Regions from separate parts of the Paenibacillus sp. Y660 genome, predicted to be linked through region 1. Evidence: riboswitches for the same ligand, from Rfam matches in the RefSeq annotation. Region 1 holds a riboswitch; each other region holds the start of a gene.
The links. A riboswitch is a leader RNA that binds a small molecule or an ion and turns the genes downstream of it on or off. The one in region 1 is predicted to bind cobalamin.
Positions count from the first base shown of each region.

Region 2: linked by a shared signal. The riboswitch ahead of AC2TDN_RS22300 (DUF4430 domain-containing protein) and the one ahead of AC2TDN_RS05235 (ABC transporter substrate-binding protein) in region 1 are both predicted to bind cobalamin.
Region 3: linked by a shared signal. The riboswitch ahead of AC2TDN_RS16770 (DUF4430 domain-containing protein) and the one ahead of AC2TDN_RS05235 (ABC transporter substrate-binding protein) in region 1 are both predicted to bind cobalamin.

Region 1 is NZ_JBXBBJ010000003.1:67,137-74,371, reverse strand. Features, by position in the region: gene AC2TDN_RS05255 (arginine--tRNA ligase) at 1-270, shown strand, start outside; gene AC2TDN_RS05250 (heavy metal translocating P-type ATPase) at 343-2,637, shown strand; gene AC2TDN_RS05245 (sulfite exporter TauE/SafE family protein) at 2,634-3,320, shown strand; gene AC2TDN_RS05240 (FixH family protein) at 3,326-3,769, opposite strand; cobalamin riboswitch at 3,997-4,150, shown strand; gene AC2TDN_RS05235 (ABC transporter substrate-binding protein) at 4,299-5,291, shown strand; gene AC2TDN_RS05230 (FecCD family ABC transporter permease) at 5,332-6,333, shown strand; gene AC2TDN_RS05225 (heme ABC transporter ATP-binding protein) at 6,330-7,142, shown strand; gene cobT (nicotinate-nucleotide--dimethylbenzimidazole phosphoribosyltransferase) at 7,145-7,235, shown strand, end outside.
Region 2 is NZ_JBXBBJ010000027.1:47,984-55,218, reverse strand. Features, by position in the region: gene AC2TDN_RS22315 (spore germination protein) at 1-1,295, shown strand, start outside; gene AC2TDN_RS22310 (GerAB/ArcD/ProY family transporter) at 1,288-2,367, shown strand; gene AC2TDN_RS22305 (Ger(x)C family spore germination protein) at 2,354-3,412, shown strand; cobalamin riboswitch at 3,527-3,716, shown strand; gene AC2TDN_RS22300 (DUF4430 domain-containing protein) at 3,869-7,235, shown strand, end outside.
Region 3 is NZ_JBXBBJ010000014.1:105,403-112,637, reverse strand. Features, by position in the region: gene AC2TDN_RS16780 (ABC transporter ATP-binding protein) at 1-1,519, opposite strand, end outside; gene AC2TDN_RS16775 (energy-coupling factor transporter transmembrane component T) at 1,492-2,379, opposite strand; gene AC2TDN_RS16770 (DUF4430 domain-containing protein) at 2,376-3,155, opposite strand; cobalamin riboswitch at 3,339-3,537, opposite strand; gene AC2TDN_RS16765 (DHA2 family efflux MFS transporter permease subunit) at 3,656-5,104, opposite strand; gene AC2TDN_RS16760 (TetR/AcrR family transcriptional regulator) at 5,162-5,749, opposite strand; gene AC2TDN_RS16755 (FMN-dependent NADH-azoreductase) at 6,187-6,813, opposite strand; gene AC2TDN_RS16750 (response regulator) at 6,977-7,235, opposite strand, start outside.

The DNA.
Region 1 (7,235 bases):
GAGCTTGGATTACAGGAACGCAGTCTGCTTAAACAGCTAGCCTATTGGCCGGAAACGCTGCAAACATCTGTCATGGAGCTCGCGCCAAACCATTTGTGCAACTACGTATATGAGCTCTCTGCTTTATTCAATCATTTCTATGCCACTTGCCCGATTCTAAAGTCAGAGGGGGAGGCGAGGAGCCTGCGCCTATGGCTCACGGAGCGTTATAAGCAAACGATGCAGGATGCGCTTGAAATACTAGGTTTGCCAGCACCAAACAGCATGTAGCCGCATGTTCCATTCATGCAATTCGATTGCCCATCATATAGTTTAACGGGAGAGGTACAGGCATGAGCGGCGATGAATGGAAGGCAGGTGCTGAGGTTGGAGCATGACATTCAGAATCAAGAAATAGAACGTGATGTCACGATAGATTTTGCGGTGCAGGGGATGAGCTGTTCTGCTTGCGCGGCAAGGATTGAGAAGGCTGTCGGCAAAATGGATGGCGTGCAAATGGCGGCAGTCAGCTTCCCGCTTCGAACGGCATGGGTACAGTTTAAGCCCGGGGTGCTCGGGGCCGCCCAGATTGCTGAGCGCGTAAAACAATTGGGATTTGCAGCGCTCTTAAATGAGACGGCAAAGGAAGGACTTCATAAGGAGCATAAGATCCTAAAGCTAAGACTTGTCGTCTCTTTAATCCTCACGCTGCCGCTGCTAACGGGCATGGCACAGCATATTCCGCTGCTGGAGCCCTTGCTGCCTCATATGCCGGCATGGCTAATGCTCCCATGGCTGCAGCTCGCGCTTGCTACGATCATACAGTTCGTGATCGGTTTGCCGTTTTATATTGGCGCTTATCATGCTGTTCGCGAGCGAAGCGCAAATATGGATGTTCTCGTTGTCATCGGCACGACCGTCGCATATCTATACAGCCATTATGCCGTTTTTCAGAGCGGCTTGCTTCGTCCGCTTGCAGAGTCGGCTGCCCATTCGCCTCCGCTCTATTTTGAAACGTCGGCTGTCGTCATTACGGCTGTGCTGCTCGGCAAATATATTGAAGTTTCAGCCTCGCTTCGAGCGCAGCACGGCTCGGAAGGCTATGGCAAGCTGCAAAGCCAGACGGCTGCGGTTGAACGGGCAGGGGAAGTCGTACGCATTCAGACGGAGTTTGTACGGGCAGGCGACATTGTTATCGTTCAAGCAGGCGAGGTCGTGCCTGTTGACGGTATTGTGAGCGGCGGTCAGTCAGCGATGGATGAATCGCTCCTCACTGGAGAAAGCTTGCCGATCGCCAAGCGTGAAGGAGATTCGGTGTGGGCAGGCACCCGCAACGAAAGCGCGCAGCTTCGCATCCGTACGAAGGCTGCGGGACATGATACGATGCTGAACCGCATTCAGGAGCTTGTCCGGCAAGCGCAGCGCTCTAAATCCGCGATTCAGCGCAATGTCGATGCGGCTGCGAGCTGGTTTGTTCCGGTTATGCTCATCTTTGCGCTCGCTACGGTCGTGATGTGGGGAGCATTCCTTGAGCCGGGGAATTGGAGCAAAGCATTCGTATGTGGCATTGCGGTCTTGTTGGCAGCTTGTCCATGCGCGCTTGGTTTAGCTGCGCCGATCTCGCTTGTCATTGCGTCGGGCAGGCTGGCCAAGCAAGGCATCATTTCGAAGGAAGCAGGTGCGCTTGAGCGGTTGGCGAGAATCCAAACGATTATTTTTGACAAGACAGGTACATTGACCGAAGGCAAGCCGCAGGTTAGCGCAGTGCTGGCGATACAGGGAAGCCGCGCTTCACTGCTCCGAATGGCAGCCGCTGCCGAAGCGGAAGCAGCTCACCCATTGGCAATCGCTATAATTCGAGAAGCAACGAAGCTGGGACTCGTTATTCCTGAAGCCAGCCAATTTGCGTTTACGCCAGGCGGTGGTGTTGAAGCGACTGTTGAGGATCAGCGCTTCGCGGTCGGCAATGCCAAATTTGCGTCCGAACGTGCTTGGAGCGTAAGCGGTGCTGCAGCAGCTTTCGCGCAGCAGCGTGAGGAGGCGGGCGAAACGGTGCTGTATGCCGCGTTGGAAGGGCAATGCGTGGGTGTCATGGCGTTTAGCGATACGGTTAAAGGAAATGCAAGAGCTACTATAAAAGAGCTCAAGTCGCTAGGTGTAGCATCGCTGCTCGCTACCGGTGATCACGAGGCTCCCGCGCTTGCTGCGGCCAAAGCTGCAGGCATTACAGTCGTACATGCTTCCATGCTGCCAGAGAGCAAGGTTGAGCTGGTGGAGCAGCTCAAGCGGCGAGGAAAGCGGGTAGCCATGGCGGGCGATGGCTGGAATGATGCGCCGGCATTGGCCGCTGCTGATGTCGGGCTTGCGATGGGGGAAGGAACGGACGCGGCGCTGAGCGCTGGGCATATGACGCTGTTGTTCTCAAGGCTGCAAGCTATCCCTGAGGCGATCAGAATCAGCCGCTTAACAATTCGAAATGTTAGACAGAACTTAACCTTCGCCTTTCTTTATAATGTGATCATTATTCCTTTTGCTGCAATTGGCCTGCTTGAGCCATGGATGGCAGGGACGGCAATGGCGCTCAGCTCGGTGTCGGTAGTCGCTAACGCGCTTCGGCTCTCCGGTCAGCTTCGGCGCAAGGCTGGATCAAGCAAATGACGATAACTTGGCAGCAGGTTGGCTTTATTATTTTGACGGGATTGTTCAGCGCTCCGCATTGCATCGGGATGTGCGGAGGCATCGTATCCGCCGTGTCGCTTAATTCTACCGCTTCAACACAGAAATCGATGCTGCTCTATAATGCGGGACGAATTTTGTCCTATACGCTGTTAGGTGCCGTCATGGGAACGGTTGGCTCCTTTGTTGATGTGGCAGGCAAGCTTGCCGGCGTACAGGGGCTTGCGTCCATTATCGGCGGCTGCTTCTTGCTGCTATGGCTATGGCGCAGGTTTCAGCTGCCTTTCATGAACCGACTATCAACCTTCCTCCACAAGCGATTGGCAGGAGGTGCACAGCGCTCAGCGAATCAAGAAACCGGGCATTTGCTTGCTACTGGTATCGCGTTCGGTTTCTTGCCCTGCGGCTTGACATATGCGATGCAAATGACAGCGGCCTCCACCGGCTCGGGGCTCGAGGGAGCGGCTGTGATGGCCTTGTTTGGCCTCTCTACCTTTCCTGCCCTAGCTGCTGCAGCGTCCATTGCATCCTTTGCAAGCAAAAAATGGCGGCGCTTCATGCGCAAAGCGAGTGTGGTGACGGCGATTGCCGTAGGCGTCATTTCGATTTTGCGAGGGCTGGCTGTCAACGGCGTGATTCCATCGATAAACCCGTGGCTATGGTAAGCAGTCTAATGAACAGCCTTCAGCAATCTGACGATGGTATAGGTTTGAGTTTCTGTCTCAACCTTTAATGTCGCCTTCCATGTGCCAGCCATGAGCGGCACGCCTTCACCTTCATATTTGCCCGGTGAAGCTTCGGTCATTTTAAATGCATAATCCCCGCAAACCATATCCAGCATTTCCAGCTTTACGGATAAGCTGGCTCCCTGCAAGGCCGCACCAGAGTCATCGGCAAGTTCGATTTGAAGGCTGTTGCTGCGAAGCACTTTGGCCGGATAAGGCGCGATCGACCAAATGGCATGGCCGCTCTCGAAAGCATGCTCCGAAATAGGAGGAGGCGCTTTGTCGCGCTGGCGGAGCCAAGTTAGCGTTATACCAGCTAGAAGAACAATGGCAAAGAGCAGGAAAACGAATTTATAAAGCGGCGATTGTGATTTATGCTGTTGCTGCATGTCGGCTAGGGACCTCCTTTTGCATAAAACAGATTCGTTGTCGGCTTTAATAATGAAAGAGGCATATTACGTTACCTATGCGGGAAATGTCAGGAGCAGAACGGAGGGAGTTGATCCGATTGGCTTAGCGAGTAATGTTGGACAAAATCCGAGAGACGGTGTATATTAACATCTGATAATTTCATACGTAAAAATAGGTGCTAATGGGAGAGTTTCTGACAATGGGTCAATCGATTGTTGGAAGTCGCTTGCTTGAAGCTTAATAGGGAAGACCGGTGAGAATCCGGCACGGACCCGCCACTGTAAGGGAATGCAGCAGGAGCTAGCCAGCGCTCGCTGTCACGACCAAGTCAGAAAATCTGCCTGTTTGTACATAACACTTTTACCTACGTGGACTTAGGGATCGTGCTTTGGAAAGCCTGCCGCTTCGTTTATTTACTAGAGCGCGTATAAGAGCATTTCTGGCACAATTGCCGGAAATGCTTTTTTTTATTTTATACGAATTAAAAAATTAGGGGTGGAGAACAAGATGAACGGAAAGAACCGCAATATGATGAAGCTTCTGTTTGGCTTGCTGTTAACGATGATGCTCGTATTCACAGCAGCATGCGGAGCAAGCAATGACACTGAAAACAAGGCTAGCAATACACCGGCTAATACGGAGCAAGCTGCTGCGAATGAGCCGGCGCCATCGGAAGAATCATCTGGTTATCCGCTAACGATAAAGGATGATACAGGTACGGAGATGACGTTCGAGCAAGCGCCGACCAAGGTCGTTACGCTTGTACCGAGTGAGACGGAAGCTATTTATGCCATTGGCTCTGGGGAGCAAGTCGTAGGGGTTGATGAATATAGCAACTATCCGGAGGAAGCTGCATCCAAGCCGAAAGTAGGCGATATGACGACTAACATTGAAGCAGTAGCAGCGCTTGACCCTGATCTTGTGCTGGCTTCACCGTCGATGAATACGGAAGCGATCACGAAGCTCCGCGAATTGAACATTCCGGTGTTCGCGACAGATCCGCTTACCTATGATGCCGTTATTGCCAAAATCGAAAATTTAGGTCATATTATGAATAAACATACGGAAGCGGCTGCCGTTGCTGACCATATGCGTGAAGTTAAGCAGCAGGTTACCGATGCAGTGAAGGACGCGGAGAAGAAGAAAGTATACCTCGAGTTTTCACCAGGCTGGACAGTTGGTTCAGGCACTTTCCTCGACGAGCTCCTGACGCTTGCAGGCGGCATCAATATTGCAGCCGCATCGCCTGGCTGGTACGAGGTTAGCGCTGAGGAAGTTGTAAAACAAAATCCTGCATTTATTGTATATCCTGCTTTGAAGGAGGACCCGAATCCAATCGTTGCTGGTATCGAAAGCCGTCCAGGCTGGGATGTCATCGATGCGGTGAAAAATAAGCACATGCATGCGGTGACGGAGGATCCGCTCGTGCGCGTTGGACCACGTCTTGCCGATGGGTTGCTTGAGCTTGCTAAAGTCATTCACCCGGATCTCGTAAAATAATCAAATGACCTATAAATTAGTTTGGTATGGAGGAGCAGCTATGCTCCTTCTTGCTGTTTCTATCGTTGTTAGTCTATCAATTGGATCGGCTGGCATATCCTTGCGTGACGTGTGGGGGATACTTCTTCATCAACTGCCGTGGTTTGCGGATAAGCCTACTTCGTATTCACCCGGACAAATAGCTGTCGTGACACAAGTCCGGCTCTCGCGCGTTTTGCTCGCCGTGCTCGTTGGGGCATGCCTTGCGCTTGCGGGCACCGGCTTCCAAGGCGTGCTGCGCAATCCGCTGGCCGATCCTTATACGTTAGGCGTCGCTTCTGGAAGCTCGGTCGGAGCAGCATTTATGATCTTGTTTGGACTGCAGACCGTGCTTGGCATATGGACGATACCGCTCGTTGCCTTCAGTACAGGAATCGTTACGCTGCTTGGCGTTTTTTGGCTCTCGCGCAACAAGGGCGTCATGCATATTGAAACGCTTATTCTCTCAGGAGTCATTATCCAATCCTTTCTTGGCGCATTCGTTTCATTCATGGTTTCCATGTCGGAGGGTGTTGTCAATCAGATCTTGTTCTGGTTGATGGGCTCGCTTGCTATGCGAAGCTGGGAAAATGTCTATATGATGATTCCGTTTCTGCTTATTGGAATGCCGCTGCTCCTCGCTTACGGCCAGCCGCTCAATTTATTTGTGCTTGGCGAGCGGCATGCAGCGCATCTAGGCATTCGTGTCGAGCGGACAAAGCTTATCGTCTTAATCAGCTCGACGCTGCTCACCGCAGCAGCGGTTTCCGTATCTGGCGTTATTGGCTTCGTAGGGCTTGTAGTGCCGCATCTAATCCGTCTGCTCGTAGGCCCCGACTATCGCTTGATCACGCCTTTGTCTGCAATCGGCGGCGGCATATTCGTCCTGTGGGCAGATACGCTGGCGCGAATGGCATTGACACCCAAAGAAATTCCGCTTGGTGTCGTTACCGCGCTTATCGGTGCGCCTTTCTTCGCTTATTTGCTGCATAGACGGAAGCTGAAGCAAGGAGGGACAATATGATAGAGGCTCATCAAATCGTACAAACGGTGCAGGGAAGGACCGTGCTGAACGGTCTTTCTTGCTCCTTTCAAAAAGGGCGCATGTACGGTATTATTGGTCCCAATGGCGTCGGCAAATCAACTCTTCTGCAGTTGTTGTCGGGTATCGATCAGCCAAAGCAAGGAGAAGTGCTGCTCGCAGGTCGAAATATCGCTTCATATCCGCGCAAGCAGCTGGCTAAGAAGCTGGCGGTGCTTCAGCAAAGCGGCTTGCCGCCTGTTGGATTCTCCGTACGTGAGGTCGTCAGCATGGGAAGATATCCGTTCCAGAACTGGCTAGGCAGCGAAGAGCAGGACTCCGAGCCGATCATTGACAGAGCATTATCTGCGATGGGACTTGAGGAGCTGGAGCATCGCAAAATGGATCAGCTTAGCGGCGGAGAACGGCAGCGCGTAGCGCTGGCTAAGCTGATGGCGCAGGAGCCGACTATTATTTTGCTGGATGAGCCGACAACCTATTTGGATATTGGCTTTCAGGTGCAGCTGCTGGATACGGTGAGAGCGTGGCAGCAAGAGCGCGAGCTAACGGTGATCGCCGTGCTTCATGATTTGAATTTGGCATCACTTTACTGCGATGAGCTCGTCGTGCTCCATCAAGGAAAGGTTGCTGCGGCTGGTATTCCGCATGCCGTGTTAACGCCTTCACTTATTGAACGAGTTTATGAAACGACAACAGCTGTCATCGCGCATCCCGTTACAGGTGTGCCGCAAATTATGCTTCAACCAAATTGGAATAACGAATCAGACAGACTTGGCTTGAAGGAGCTATAACAATGGAAACTAATTTGTACATAGCGTTAATGGAAACGATTAAACAGATTAAACCGTTCAACGATGAGGCTGCGGCGCTTGCTTTGCGTCACT
Region 2 (7,235 bases), on a different contig from region 1:
GAAATGACGATTTCCTCATACAACCGGACGAAGTTTGCGGGGTGCCCGTCGTTATGATGGGTTTCACTTCGCTAATTAATTTGGTGAGTACAAAAATATCGCTTCGAAAAAATATGGACAACGCCGATCTTGCTCCCCAATCCGTTGCGGATATTATGTCATTGCTCGGCGAAATAAGAGAGATGGATGCCAGCGAAGCCTACGCCTTATTCGTCGGGGGCAAATTCATCATCTATTTCGAAAGTGAACAAAGATGCGTCATAGTAGAACCGTTCCCGATCGTACTGAATCGTTCAATCGAATCGCCTACGAATGAGAACGTGCTGCAAGGGCCGATTAGCTCGTTCATTGAGGATATCGATACAAACATCGGAATGGTCAGAAAACAGATGATGTCAAAGCATGTTCAGGTGAAATCTTATTTAGCAGGCAACGATCAGCAGAAGAAGATTTCGCTTATTTATGACAACCTGAATGCTGATCCTGAGCTGGTGAGCAAAGTAACGAGCCAAATTGAGAAGAACCTGCATAGAGAAATCAACAATTTGCAAAACATGGCGAAAACGATGGGTTTTTCCTCATGGTCCGCCATCCCTAAGTTCAATACGACCGAATTGCCGCAAGAGGCAGCAAGCGCATTGAAAAAAGGAAGAGTCGTGCTATTTATTGATCGGCTGCCGTTTGCGCTTGTGCTCCCAAATCTGCTATGGGATATGTTTTCTCTCGAGAACGATCGGAATTATCCGATTCCATTAACGATCGCAATCCGCCTATTGCGAGTGATCGGCGTATTGATAACGCTGCTTGCGCCAGGTATATATGTCGCTATCGTAGCGGTGAACCCTGAGGTGTTACGAATAGAGCTTGCACTTAATATTGCTCAGAGCCGCGAAGGCGTGCCCTATCCGGCAATCGTTGAAATTATTTTAATGCTGGTCGTATTGGAATTGATTATTGAGGCCAGTACAAGGCTTCCGAAGAGTATTGGTCCAACGATCACAATGGTAGGAGGCATTATTTTGGGACAGGCAGTCGTGACGGCTAGATTGGTAAGCAATCTGCTCATTATCGTGCTTGCGGCTACGACGATAGCGAATTCTACCGTTGTAGGCTTTCAAAATTCGCTTTCCATCCGACTGTTCAAATATGTCATCGTCATTTTGAGTGCCTTATATGGCGTTCTTGGATTACTAGGCGGGTTGGTATTACTAAGCGCGTATCTAGCCAGTCTTACTACGTTTGGCATTTCATATCTGAATATTAGTATGAAGAAGGGTGAATGGGAAAATGGATAAATCTTATCATGTCATATTAATGTACGTGTTGACTCAACTGGGATTTATGTTTTTTTTCTATCCCTTTGATATTATAGCAAGCACAACAGAGGGACATTGGTTTCCGATTACTTTTGGGATTGCCATTAATATGCTTCTCGTATGGGCTTATATGAAGGGTCTCAGCTACTTCCCAAAACAGGATATTATCAGTATTTACTTAGGCGTCGGCAAGTGGGCAGCCACCCTTTTTTTATTGCCGCTTGTCCTTTATTTGATCTTTGTTGATATCATCACTATACGCGCTTTTGCTAATATCATTATCCTCGTTTTTCTGGCGAATACGCCTATGTGGGCGATTGCTGGGCTCCTTATTGTCATCTCTACCTATATCACCTTAAATGGGGTGAATGCCATATTTCGAACGGGAATTGTGCTTGCCCTTTTATTTCTTCCTTTGATCCTATTCACAATTTTTATATCGTTTCAGAATGTGGATTATCATTACTTGTTTCCGTTATTTCATATCGATTTTTCATTTATTACGAAGCAGGCTTATCTTTACAGCTTTTCTGCATTTGCCGCAGGCTTTCTGTTTCTTGGTTTCGTGCAGCCGTATTTTTCCTTTAGCCGAAAAAAAGTAATGATTACCTTGGTGGCGCTCGTTCCTTTTATGTTTCTGTCTGTCTACCTGCCCCTTCTAACCTTCGGACAGTCTACCGCCTCTACCTTTAAATTTCCTTTCGTTATGCTTGTCAGTACCATCCATATCAATTGGTTGATGTTTGACAGAGTGACGATATTTTTGCTGCTGAGCCTAATTACATTCACGATGCTGACTATCTCCTTGCTGCTGTGGGAAGTCAGTTGTATTTTAAATCGAGCCATGCCGAAAGTGAAATTAAACTATTTTGTTATCGCAGTAGCTGCGGTCATTTATAGTTGCAGCATGCTGGTTTCTAATTGGGATACCCTTCAGGCGGTTAGGCTGTGGAATGTGATGTTCCGATTTTTTGTATTGTTCGCGATTCCTTTTTCCATTTTATTTATAGGGCTTCGTTCCAAAAGGATGTATAAAGATGAGAGTGTTTAAAACGCTAATCGCCATCAGCCTTATTCTCTCCCTAAGCGGATGCTGGGATAATCGAGATATCAACCACAGGGCATTGCCGATTGTAATGGGCGTAAAGAAAAAAAACGACGAATACTGCGTCTATTTACAAATTCCTGTACCAAACGGGAATACGACAAAAATTAAAATTGTATTCGAATCAGGGAAAACGATTAATCATGCCGTGGATAAAATCAGTGCGAATCTGGAGGAGCATGTAGATTTGCTTCACGTGAAGGTTATTCTGTTAGATAAGACATACGCCCAGGAGGGTATGGATGACATAATCGCTGATTTTATGAGAGAGCGTGACGTATCATCCAAGTCGCTTATCGCGATTTGCGATGAAGACATGGGGCATTTTTTTGCAAATGTGACGAAAAATATAGATCCTCAAGGGATGGCGCTCTATGACTTTTTCGAGAGAAATGCTGGGTGGAATCCACAAATTGCGCTGACTCGGGTGTGGGAGATATATAGAAGCATTCATTCCTACACGCGTGATGTAACGGTTCCGATCATTCGGTCGGGGACAAACACCGTCGTGCAGCATGTTGGCTCAGCGGTAATCAAAAATGGGAAAATGGTTGCGCAGATCAGCATGGATGAGACGTTGTTGTTCAACGCCTTCAATAGCGAAAGCACGCAGGGGACAATTGAAGTCAGCAATCATGCAAGCGTGCTAATCACCAGCAATTCGATAACGAACAAAAGCTTGATGAGCAACGATGTGCCGATTTTGAAAAGCAAAATTAAATTAAAGGTCGTTTTTTTGGAGACGAAAGGAAAGCCTACGAGTGAGATGATCAAGAATGAGCTTGAAGGCATGTTGGAAAAACGATTTGATCTGATGTTTGCCAAGATTCAAGCGAGCGGAGCGGATATTTTGGGGACAGGCCAATATTTCAGAAATAAAATACCAAGGGCAAAGCTGAAAAATTGGCGAACGCAATATTATCCCAAGCTTAAGCTGGAGCTTCAAGTCGATGCGACCATTGAAAGTACAGGGTTTCTAAATATGCTGTAATTCCGAATAATCGGAACGAACAGCGACAAAGGGCACGGCTTATAAAAAAACAAATAGAACCTTTGTCATATTCACAGGAATTTGATACAATTCACAAGTCAACACCTTACAATTTCATAGATTAGCTAGTATGGTGCTGCAATTTTATTGCAGCTTAATAGGGAAGTTCGGTCAAAGTCCGACGCGGTCCCGCCACTGTATCGCAGAGCTGACTATCATTAATCCACTGTTCGAATGGGACGGGAAGGAGATAGCTGAAGCTATGAAGCGAAGCCAGGAGACCTGCCATATAAGCGCTCTATATTTTCTCACGAGGATGGGAGGGAGATGTTATTCGTGCTGCGGCAATAGGGGAATCTCTGTGCCATGCTCCGAATGTAACAGCCCAAACATCTTTCCAGAAAGCGGAAAGATGTTTTTTTGTTGTCAAAAAAGGAACGAGAGGGAGAGAATACATTGCTATCTTTTAAAAACTTCATGAAAAAAAGCTTGCCCGCCATTATTAGTTTTCTATTAGTATTTACTTTATTTGCACCGCAGGCCAGTCATGCGGCAGATCATTCCGCGAATTCTTCATTAAATGGAATGATCGACAAAACGGTTAACCTTTATAAAAAACAAAGTCAGACTTTAGAATCATGGTGGCAAATCGTTGCGTTATGGGGTGCAGGACAAGACCTTGATGACGGCAGTTGGAAGCTTCCTAGCTGGAAGACTTTAGAGCCGAAAGGCGACGAGGCATTGGAGCCTAATGCTGGCGGAACCGAGCATATCCGATATATTTATTCCTTGCTCGCGATGGGAGAAGACCCTGCTCACGCATGGCAAACGGATCGTAATTTGTATGCGGAGCTGGCAGCACAGCAAAATTCAGGCACGGGTGCATTTGCAGGTACGCTAAACAAGCATATGTGGGCGATTCATGCGCTCGACACAGGTGCGAAGCTCGGCAGCAACGTAGGAACTTGGGATTCGGCAGCAAAGAAGAAGGCAGTAGACTATTTGCTTAGCAAGCAGCTGTCAGATGGCGGCTTTGCTTTCTTCGGCAGCACTTCTGAGCCAGATATGACGGGTATGGGGCTGCTTGCGCTTGGAAACTACCAGAGTGACAGCGCTGTTCAACAGGCTATCGTAAAAATAAAAGCCTATCTAAAAACGAAGCAGCTAAACCAAGAAAATATAATGTTCGGCGACAATTCGAACAGCATGTCCGCTGCCGTATCGGGATTGACTGCAATTAGCGAGGATGTATTGTCTGATACTTGGGCTGCCAACGGCAAAACCGTTCTTGATACATATTCCTTGCTTCAGCTTGAGGATGGATCATTTAAATGGAAAGCTAACGAAACGAATGGCGATCCTATGGCAACGGAACAAGGCCTTATTGCGCTAATCGATATTAAAAATCAGAAAGCCGTATGGCATCGCTTTGGCGATGAAATCAAACTGCCCGTTCAGGTCAACGTTCAGGTCAACGTACAGGTTGATGGCAAATCGGGAGATCTTTATACCAAGCAACCGGTAACCGTTACACAAATAAAAAATCCAACGGCGTTAGATGCTCTTAAGCATGCTCTGGATACTGCGAATCCTTCCATTGCATACGATATTGTAAACAGCAGCTACGGTCCTTATGTGAAAGGGATTGCAGGAGAAGAAGCCGGCTCCCTGGGCGGCTGGGATGGCTGGATGTATGAAGTAAACGGCGTCGAGGCAACTGTAGGAGCGAGTACCTATAAGCTCAAAGCGAATGATGAGGTTCGGTTCTATTATAGCCGTTACCCTGATATTTCGTCTCAAACAGTGTTTGACGACAGTTCATCAAATCCAAATGTAGATATAACACTCGTTGGGGATGAGTTCAGCAAAGGCGCTGTAGCAGCCGGCAACTGGTCAATCAATACCGAGAAATCAGGTCTATCAATCGGTTCGATTGTGAAAGAAAGCAATCAGAAGATTAAGCTCAATTTGACAGGGAAAGCTACGGACGAGCCTATCACGATCAAAGCATTAGCAGGAGCATTAATTGGTCAAGCGGAAAGTAATTCAATTTCCGTTGCTGTTCCCGTACCTGTGTATGTCACCGCTATGCTTCAAGTAGATGATCTAACCGGGTCTGTCTATGGTGAACATGCAGTAAGGGTTAAGAGCACCATTAAGCCTGCTACTGCATTAGATGCGCTAAAGCAAGGACTTGATCAAGCCAATCCGAAGATTAGCTACAAAATTGTAAATAGCAGCTTCGGGCCTTATGTGTCAACAATTGACGGGCTAGCAGCCGGCAGCCTTGGCGGCTGGGATGGCTGGATGTATGAAGTGAACGGGAAGTCGCCGCAAGTGGGCGCAGGCGCATATGAGCTTAAAGAAAATGATAAGGTTCGTTTCTATTACAGCACATACCCGGCAATCTCGACAGAATCAAAGATTGCAAGTGGTGCTTTGAATCCATCCATTGTCGTGAAGCTTGTTGGAGATAAGTTCACCAGTAAGGCAGCAACTAGCAGCAATTGGACGATTGACACAGGCCATACAGAGCTTGCGGTTAACTCACTTAATGGAGAAGGAAACCAAACAACGATTTCGTTTACAGGAACGGCAAAAGGCGGCACTATAGCGATTAAAGCGCTTGGAGCAGCGCTTGTCGGCGGCAACGATAGTGAATCAATCACGGTTGCTGTACCGCGCATTGTTAGTGAGACAACGGATCAAGCAATTGCCATCAATAAGAACGAAACAGAGGTAGTCGTTGGATCAGCGGGCGAGGGTCAAGTCACTAACAATGTAACCCTTAACTTTGAAACGACAGCATTGCCAAAAGTAACAGCAACACGCGGAAACACCGTGCTTGAGATTCCAGCCTCTACGGAAGTAACAACGTCGACTTGGGACAAAGCGCTTGAGCTTCCGAAAAATTTAAGCACAGCTGAATCCGGCTTGACTAACAAGCTGGATGCGGCTTTGTCAGCTGGCAATAAGAAAGTAGAGTCCATCGCCGTTCGGATCAAAGCTGGCGGTCCCGAAAAAATTCAATTTAACCAGCATGTTGCGATTACCATTAAAGGACAAGGCGACAAGGAAGCTGGCTTCATAGATCAAGCAGGCGTATTCACGCCTATCAAGAAATATTCGGATTCATCCGTCCATACGGATGAGGTGTATGCTTATAACCAAAATGGCGATTTAGTCATTCAAACGAAGCATTTCACTGAATTTTTGGCCTTCAAAACAACTTCAACATCATTGCCATTGCCTGGCGGCAGCGGTCCTGCGCCTGTTGCCGATAAGGTAACGTTATCCGTTGAGAAGCGATCGATAAATGAAGGAGACTTTATTGCTCCTGCAGCCGTAACGATTCAGGCAGGCGATACTGCTTTTACCGTTCTGAAACGTGCGCTGGACGATAAAAGCTTGAAGCTCGATTATTCGGGTTCAGGAGCCAGCATTTATGTGAAGGGCATTGGCGGACTTAAGGAAATGGATAATGCTTATGGAAGCGGCAGCGGCTGGATGTATTCCGTTAACGGAACTTTCCCTAAAGTGAGCGCAGGTAATTATACGCTCAAAAATGGTGACGTTGTTCGCTGGCAGTATACAAAGGATCTCGGCAAAGATATTGGGGCACCTATCGATCCAAATGAAACAGGCGGCCAGAAACCAGGCCAGAAACCAGGCGAGAAGCCTGGCGAGAAGCCGGAACCATCTACTGCTCCGAAATATACAGATGAAGCAAAAGTTTCAAGCTGGGCGCTTGATGCGGTTACAAAAGCAACTGCTCTTGGCTTTATGCAAGGAACGAGTACAGCAAATCCGACATTCGAGCCTA
Region 3 (7,235 bases), on a different contig from region 1:
TCGCTCCGTCAAACAGCATTGCACAGCGCGTCGCATGCTCAGCGGCAAATTCAATATCATGCGTAACCATGACAATAGTTTTGCCTAATTGACAAAGCTGCTGCAGCAGCTCCGCTGTTCTCTGCTTCGCAATAGGATCAAGTCCCTTCGTCGGCTCATCGAGGCACAGCACATCAGGCTCACCAAGAAGCACCAAGGCAAGTGCTGCCCGCTGCTGTTCACCGCCGCTCAAATCATAAGGATGCTTCGTCAATATTGCGGCGATCTGGAGTGCGTCTACGACGCTTGCGATCTTGCGCTCACGATCCGCGAGTCCCGCGTAATCGGCCATTCGCTGCAGCTCCTCTTCAACGGTATCGTAGCTGAAGTAGAGGAGCGGATTTTGAGCTAAATAGCCTACCTTGCTATTTTTCTCCCGCTTCACCTTGCCTCGCTGCGGCTGCAAAAGTCCGGCCATCATCATCAGCATCGTCGTTTTTCCGGCCCCGTTGCCGCCAAGCACCGCCAAAAACTCATGCTTATACACGTTAAGCGACAGCTTCTTCAGCACCTCTGAACCCGTTTTCTCATACTTGAACGTAATTTCATCACAGGCTAGCAGCCATTGCTTCTCACCTTGCAATTGGTGTTCGCGATTATGTTCATGCTGCGATAAATCCGGCTTTATTCCGCCTTGGCCAGCCAGCCACTGCTTTCCTTCCCGCACCGTAAGCGGAATATCTTGAGCTGCAATAGGCTTGCTTGACGCATGAGCTGACAAAAACAGCTTCGTGACGGAAGGCAAATACGACATATCATTTGTCGCTGCTTCATTTGCTAAGATCGATTGGCATAGCTCCCTCGGGGCAGCGTTGTACTTTACTCTGCCGCCCTCCAGCATAACAATTCGATCTGCAAGCGGGATAACATCCTCCAGCCGGTGCTCGCTAATGATAACTGTCATAGACATTTCCTGATTCAAGCGGTAAAGCAGCTGCAAAAAATCACGCGAAGCAACCGGATCAAGCTGCGAGGTCGGCTCATCCAGTAGAAGCAGCTTCGGCTGCAGCAGCAGGACGGAGGCAAGATTTATCAGCTGCTTCTGGCCTCCCGATATTTCATGCACGGACTTGTAAAGCAGCTCCTCAAGACCGAAGAAATGGCTTATCTCAGCTAGACGCTTGCGCATAACCGCCTGCTCATAACCGACATTTTCCATCGAAAAAGCAAGCTCATGCCACACCTGGTCCATCACGATCTGATTCTCGGGATTTTGGAAGACCATGCCGATATGCTCTGCCGCCTCTATCGCAGGGAGCTCATCCAGCAAAACACCATTATACATAACGGAGCCAGAGCGTTTGCCTACCGGAAGTGTCTCTTTTTTCAAATGCCGAAGCAGCGTCGTTTTCCCACAGCCCGAAGCGCCGCATAAAACGACGAATTCGCCCTGCTTCACATTAAACGATACTTCGTCCAGCGCCGCCCCCTTTGCTTCGGGATAGCGGAACGTCAATTGATTGACTTGAATGACTTCCATGACCTTCTCTCCATTCCTTCGAGTACGACCGGGGTTAGCAGGAAAGCACAGTAGCACCCATATGCAAAACCTTCCCCTCGGTGAAATTGCATCGTTTCGAGCCGCGGATAAATGGTCAACACGCCAAAGCCCTGTGCCCAGCCCCATAGGCATGCAAGTCCCATCGCAGTTAAAAATAAGAGCGTATATCCGTCTCTTCGATCCATGCGGTATATGACGTACGAGCTCCGCTTAGCCGCGCCATAACCGCGCGCTTTCATGGAATCCGCCGTCTGCAGCGCTTCCTCAAGCGACCAGGTCAATAACACGCGAACGAGCAGCATGCCGTCCTTGCTGCGCTTCCGCAGGCTGCCCTCCATGATCGATACGCCCTTTGTCCGCTGTACGGTTGTAATCTGCTCCAGCCTTCGCAAAAAAAGCGGCACGAAACGAATCGACATTGACGTGAGCAGAGAGGTTCGCGGAAGCACGCGGGAAAACAAATACATCCATTTGTCTGTCGTGACGATATGCTGAAACGATACGAATGCCAGTAAAATCCCTAATAAGGAAAGCATCATTGTCACTCCATACAAAATCGCTTCTAGCGTAATTGGCTGATCCATGAAATAAAATAAAATATGCCTCCCGCGATGCGAAAAAAGCGGATTGAGAACAGCGACGGAGCCGCCCATCAGCACATAATAAGGAAGCAGCTTAAGCAGCCGCTTCCCTTCGCCGTGAATAATAATAACCAGCGTAACCACAGCAAGCGAGGTCACTAGAAATAAAGGGTGGAAGAGCAGCATGCTAAAAGCGATCGCACCTGCGTAGTAGCTGAAGCTAGTGATCGGATGTACGGAATCGAAGGCGGTATTCATTCATATTCAGCTCCTAGATCCTTGCCGAGATCAATCGTGTACAGCCACTCGATAACATCGCCTTCCTTGAGCGCATAGGCACCTGCGCTTTTGTTAGGAAACTCGCCATTTACTTTGTACATCCAGCCGCTCTTCGCGCCGTGGTCGAATTCGTATACGTTATCGATCCCTTCGATATACGCCGCTGCTTTTAAACCTTTGTACTCCATCTGAATTTTATTTTTTCGGGTAATTCTCTTCAAAACCTCAAGCACCGTATCGTCCTTCTTGAGCTCAACGGCGGTCGGTTCAAGCACAGTGCCCGTCTCTTCATCCGCTATAATCGAAATGGTCACGATATTCGTCGGCTGCGGCGTTACGGCAGGCGCAGGCTCATCCGTCTTAACCGGCTTCGCCGTTGCACTTGGAATCGCTGAAGGAGAAGTAATCTGCTCCTTCGCTGCGGGAGCTTTGACCTGGTTAGCGTCAGGCTTTGACGCAGCTGTTGCCGGCTTATCTCCTGCGGCGTCCGCAGGCTGCTTATTTTCTGTGCTGTGTGTCGAAGTCGACTTTGGCTCAGCTGCCGGGGCAGCCGCATCGGATTTCACTGCCTCGCTTGTCGCTGAAGGCTGTTCCTTGCTGCCGGCATTCGTTGCTTGATCGCCTTGCGATTCACCGACTTCCTGCGTCTGATTCGCCTGTACATTCACATCTTGCCCCGGTGCGGCGCAGCCAGCTAACAAACCAATAATCAGTACGAGTATGATGCAGCCGGAAAACCATCTTTTACTATTCATAACCATCGTCTTCTCTCTGCTCCCTTTCAACCTAACTAATCAAACAACGCTGTTAAAACAAAAAAAAGATCCCTCTTTGAAAGGGATCTGCATGTCAAATTAAAGATCAGTTCAGCATATAAATAGGATACGATATGTGCTGCGTTTCGATCACGCCTCCTCATTCTTACCCCCGAAGAATAGGAAACAAAATAAGAAAAGGCAGGTCTCCTGGCTCGTGCGTCATCACGCTTCTCTGCCTTCCCATCCTTTGATCGGACAGTGGCTTGTTTAGAGAATCGCTCTTCACTTACAGTGGCGGGACCGCGCCGGCGTTGCACCGGACTTCCCTATTAAGCAAACAAAAAAACGACTTGTCTGCACCTTTTCTTTATCATTATTCGATTGTTTAATCAATCATATCGGGATTGCAGGGGTTTGTCTATAACAGATTGCCTGTTAACGAGCAAGAAGATTCGATCGCATGTGACGGTCGAATCTTCTTGGTTCGTGCCTATCGATTAATGCTGCTTGCTCTTGCCTACATGAACCCGTTTAATGAAGAAAGCGACGATCAAGCCGACAATAGCTACGATCATAGCGAATATAAACGCATCCGAGATGCCCGCTGTCATCGCGAGCGGCGCATTGGCGGGATCGGTTGGATCATCCACGCCCTTCATAAAGCTGTTCACACCGGCAGTCATGATGCTCACGGCAACGGCTGTGCCGATTGCGCCAGCAACCTGCTGGAGGGTGTTCATAATCGCAGTTCCATCCGGGTAAAGCTCAGGCGGGAGCTGATTAAGACCATTAGTCTGAGCAGGCATCCATACCATGGAGATTCCGATCATCAAGCAGGAATGCAGCACAATGATGAGTGCAATTGTGGATGCCGTCGTAATGCCAGAGAAAAACCATAGCACAGCGGCAACGATAACAAGCCCCGGAATAACGAGCCATTTTGGTCCGAATTTATCGAACAAGCTGCCCATAATCGGTGACATAATCCCGTTCAAAAGTCCGCCTGGCAGCATGATAAGTCCTGCCGTTAATGCGCTAAGACCGAGTCCGCTGATCAAATACATGGGCAATACGAGCATCGATGATAAAATAACCATCATACAAATAAACACCATTAGCGTACCTACAACGAACATCGGATGCTTAAATGCCCGCAAATCCATCATCGGATGCTTCATTTTCAATTGACGAATAGCGAATATGACAAGCGCCAAAAGGCCGACGATCATCGAAGCGATCACTTTTGTGCTGCTCCAGCCGCCTTCTCCTTCGCCCGCGCTGCTGAAGGCAAACACGATGCCGCCAAAGCCAAGCGTTGAGAACACGAGGGACATGACATCAATTTTAGGCTTCGTAATCGTGGATACGTTCTGCATATACATAATTCCGAACAATAAAGCAATAATTAAGACCGGCAGCGATAACCAGAAAATCCAATGCCAGCTCAAATTTTCAATGAGAAGACCTGCAATCGTTGGGCCTACGGCAGGCGCGACCATAATGACGAGCCCGATAACACCCATCGCCGCTCCCCTTTTTTCAGCAGGGAAAATAATAAGTATCGTATTAAACATAAGCGGCAGCAGCAAAGCGGTGCCTACGGCTTGAATGACACGCGCTGTCATTAAGACTTCAAAGCTTGGGGCAAGCGCCGCTACAAGCGTGCCGAGTATGGAAAAGCTTAGCGCCGCTATAAATAGCTGTCTAGTCGTAAACCATTGAAGCAAGAGTCCCGAGACGGGGACCAAGATCCCAAGCGTAAGCAGGTATCCGGTTGTCAGCCATTGTACAGTTGGCGCCGTTATGTTGAATATGCGTATCAAATCGCTTAGTGCTACGTTTAAAGCCGTTTCACTGAACATACCAACAAAGCCGCTTAATAATAATGAAATCATGATGGGGATAACTTTATATTTCTGTTCCGTTTTTTGATGCGTTGCTGCCATTGTTGCTTGCAAGCTCTCCACTCTCCTACATTCAATCTCTCTTTTATTGATGACCTCTCATAGAGATGGGCATTGATTAATCAAATAGGGCACACACTTCGCCGCAGAAATTAACGGCTGCTTATCTCGCTTCGTCAAAGCGAGGATCAGCGCACCTTCCAGCAACGAGACTAAGACGACACTTACTTCCTCTGCTCTTGCCTCATCCATGCCTGTGAAAATCAACCTGCCTGAGATGACGGCCTCCCAGGAGGCAAACACATCCTGCCCCGCAGATCTCAGCTTATCGCTAATGGCAGAGGTTTCCACAGCCATCCAGAAGCTAAATGGCATGAAGCCTTGAAAATCATATTTTTCGGCATCCTCCCCCATATCGTGAACGAATGCCTGCACCGCATCGGACGGGTCCTCAAATGCTGCAAATTTGGTTTTCCACCGCTCGATAACAAACGCCTTGGTGCACGCGATGCATTCCAGCGCCAGCTCTTCCTTGCCTTTTGGAAAATAATAATACAAGGAGCCTTTTGGACATTTGCTCTCGTTAATAATTTGGCTTAATCCTGTAGCATGATACCCTTTTGTGAAAAAAAGCCTTGATGCTGTATCCAAAATATTTTGGCGGGTATTTGGTTTTTCCGTATTCATTCACCCCTCGATTATAGCGATCGGTCTATATAATAAAACCATTAGCAACGCTGCTAAGTCAACCTTTTTTTGTTGGATACACTCTCATTTGTTAATGTCCAACCCATCTTCCGACCCGTCCAGCCGTCCAAAATATCATGGCTGTACAATTAATTGGAAAATCCCGCTATTCCAATAAAATCTAGGTGAAAATGGAAGTTAGCAGGATTTTCTACCGTTAATTTTCTATTTTTTACCGAATGGGGGGTGAAAGTGTCTAAAAATGATTTAAGGATGTTCGACTAAGAAGAGGTGATCGAAAAAGATTACGGCTTCCTTCCAGCACGAAAAACGCAAAACGAGCCTTAGAAACGATTCTAAAGGCTCGTTGCGCATGATTTGTGGAGTTTATTAGCAGCTTTGACGATAGATCTGCTGCTTATGGTTGTATCTTTTTATTAGAAGCCTACAGCTACTTTCTTAGCTTGCTCAAGACCAGTAGAAACAATCGTTTCTGCTTGATCAGGAAGCTGGTTGTGGCCTTCGATAATGATGCTTTCTACGTTTTGGACACCGAAGAAGCCCATTACAGTACGAATGAAGTTGTAGGACATTTCAACTGATGCCGCTGGACCCTCAGAGTAAATGCCGCCGCGAGCGTTAAGCAATGCGACTTTTTTATCAGTAATCAGGCCGACTGGACCTTCAGCTGTGTAAGAAAATGTTTTGCCAGCTTGAGAAAGGTAGTCAATGTAAGTGTGCAGTACTGCAGGAACGGTAAAGTTCCAAAGCGGGAATGCGAATACGACTTTGTCTGCTGCAAGAAATTGGTTGATATATTTATCGGATACTTGTACGGCTGCTTGCTCTTCTGCAGTCAGATCGTAGCCGCGCGCTGCTTTAAAGTTTCCGTTGATCATATCAGCGTTCATGTAAGGCAATTCTTCTTTGAACAAATCAAGCTCAACAATTGTGTCTTCTGGGTGGCTGGCTGTGTAGCTGTCCAGAAATGCTTGGTATAGCTTAACGCTTGTTGCCTGCTCGATTCCACGATCGTTTGCTTTAATAAATAGTACAGTACTCATAATTTTTTCCCTCCAAGGTTGAATTGTATTTACTTTTTGTAAGTACCTTTATTGTATTAAGTTTTGATGTCGGCAGCATCGGCAATTAGACCGAAAAATAGTCAAAAAAAAACCGCCTAAGGCGGAGGACTAGTCTTAAGACTATAGTCGTACAACTCTTGCGTTAATCGCTGCCATTCATCAATTGTACCGCATACAACGCAGCTTGCGTGCGATCCGTCAAATTCAATTTGCTCAAAATGCTGCTCACATGCGTCTTAACGGTTTTCTCGGCAACCGTCAGAGCGTGTGCGATATCTTTGTTGCTCATTCCTTTTGTCAGCAGTTGCAGCACCTCAAGCTCCCTTGGCGTCAATATTTCGGCTAACCCGCGGCTAGGATGCTTCTTAACCTCCTCTGCCTGAGGAGCCATCTGTGCAAGC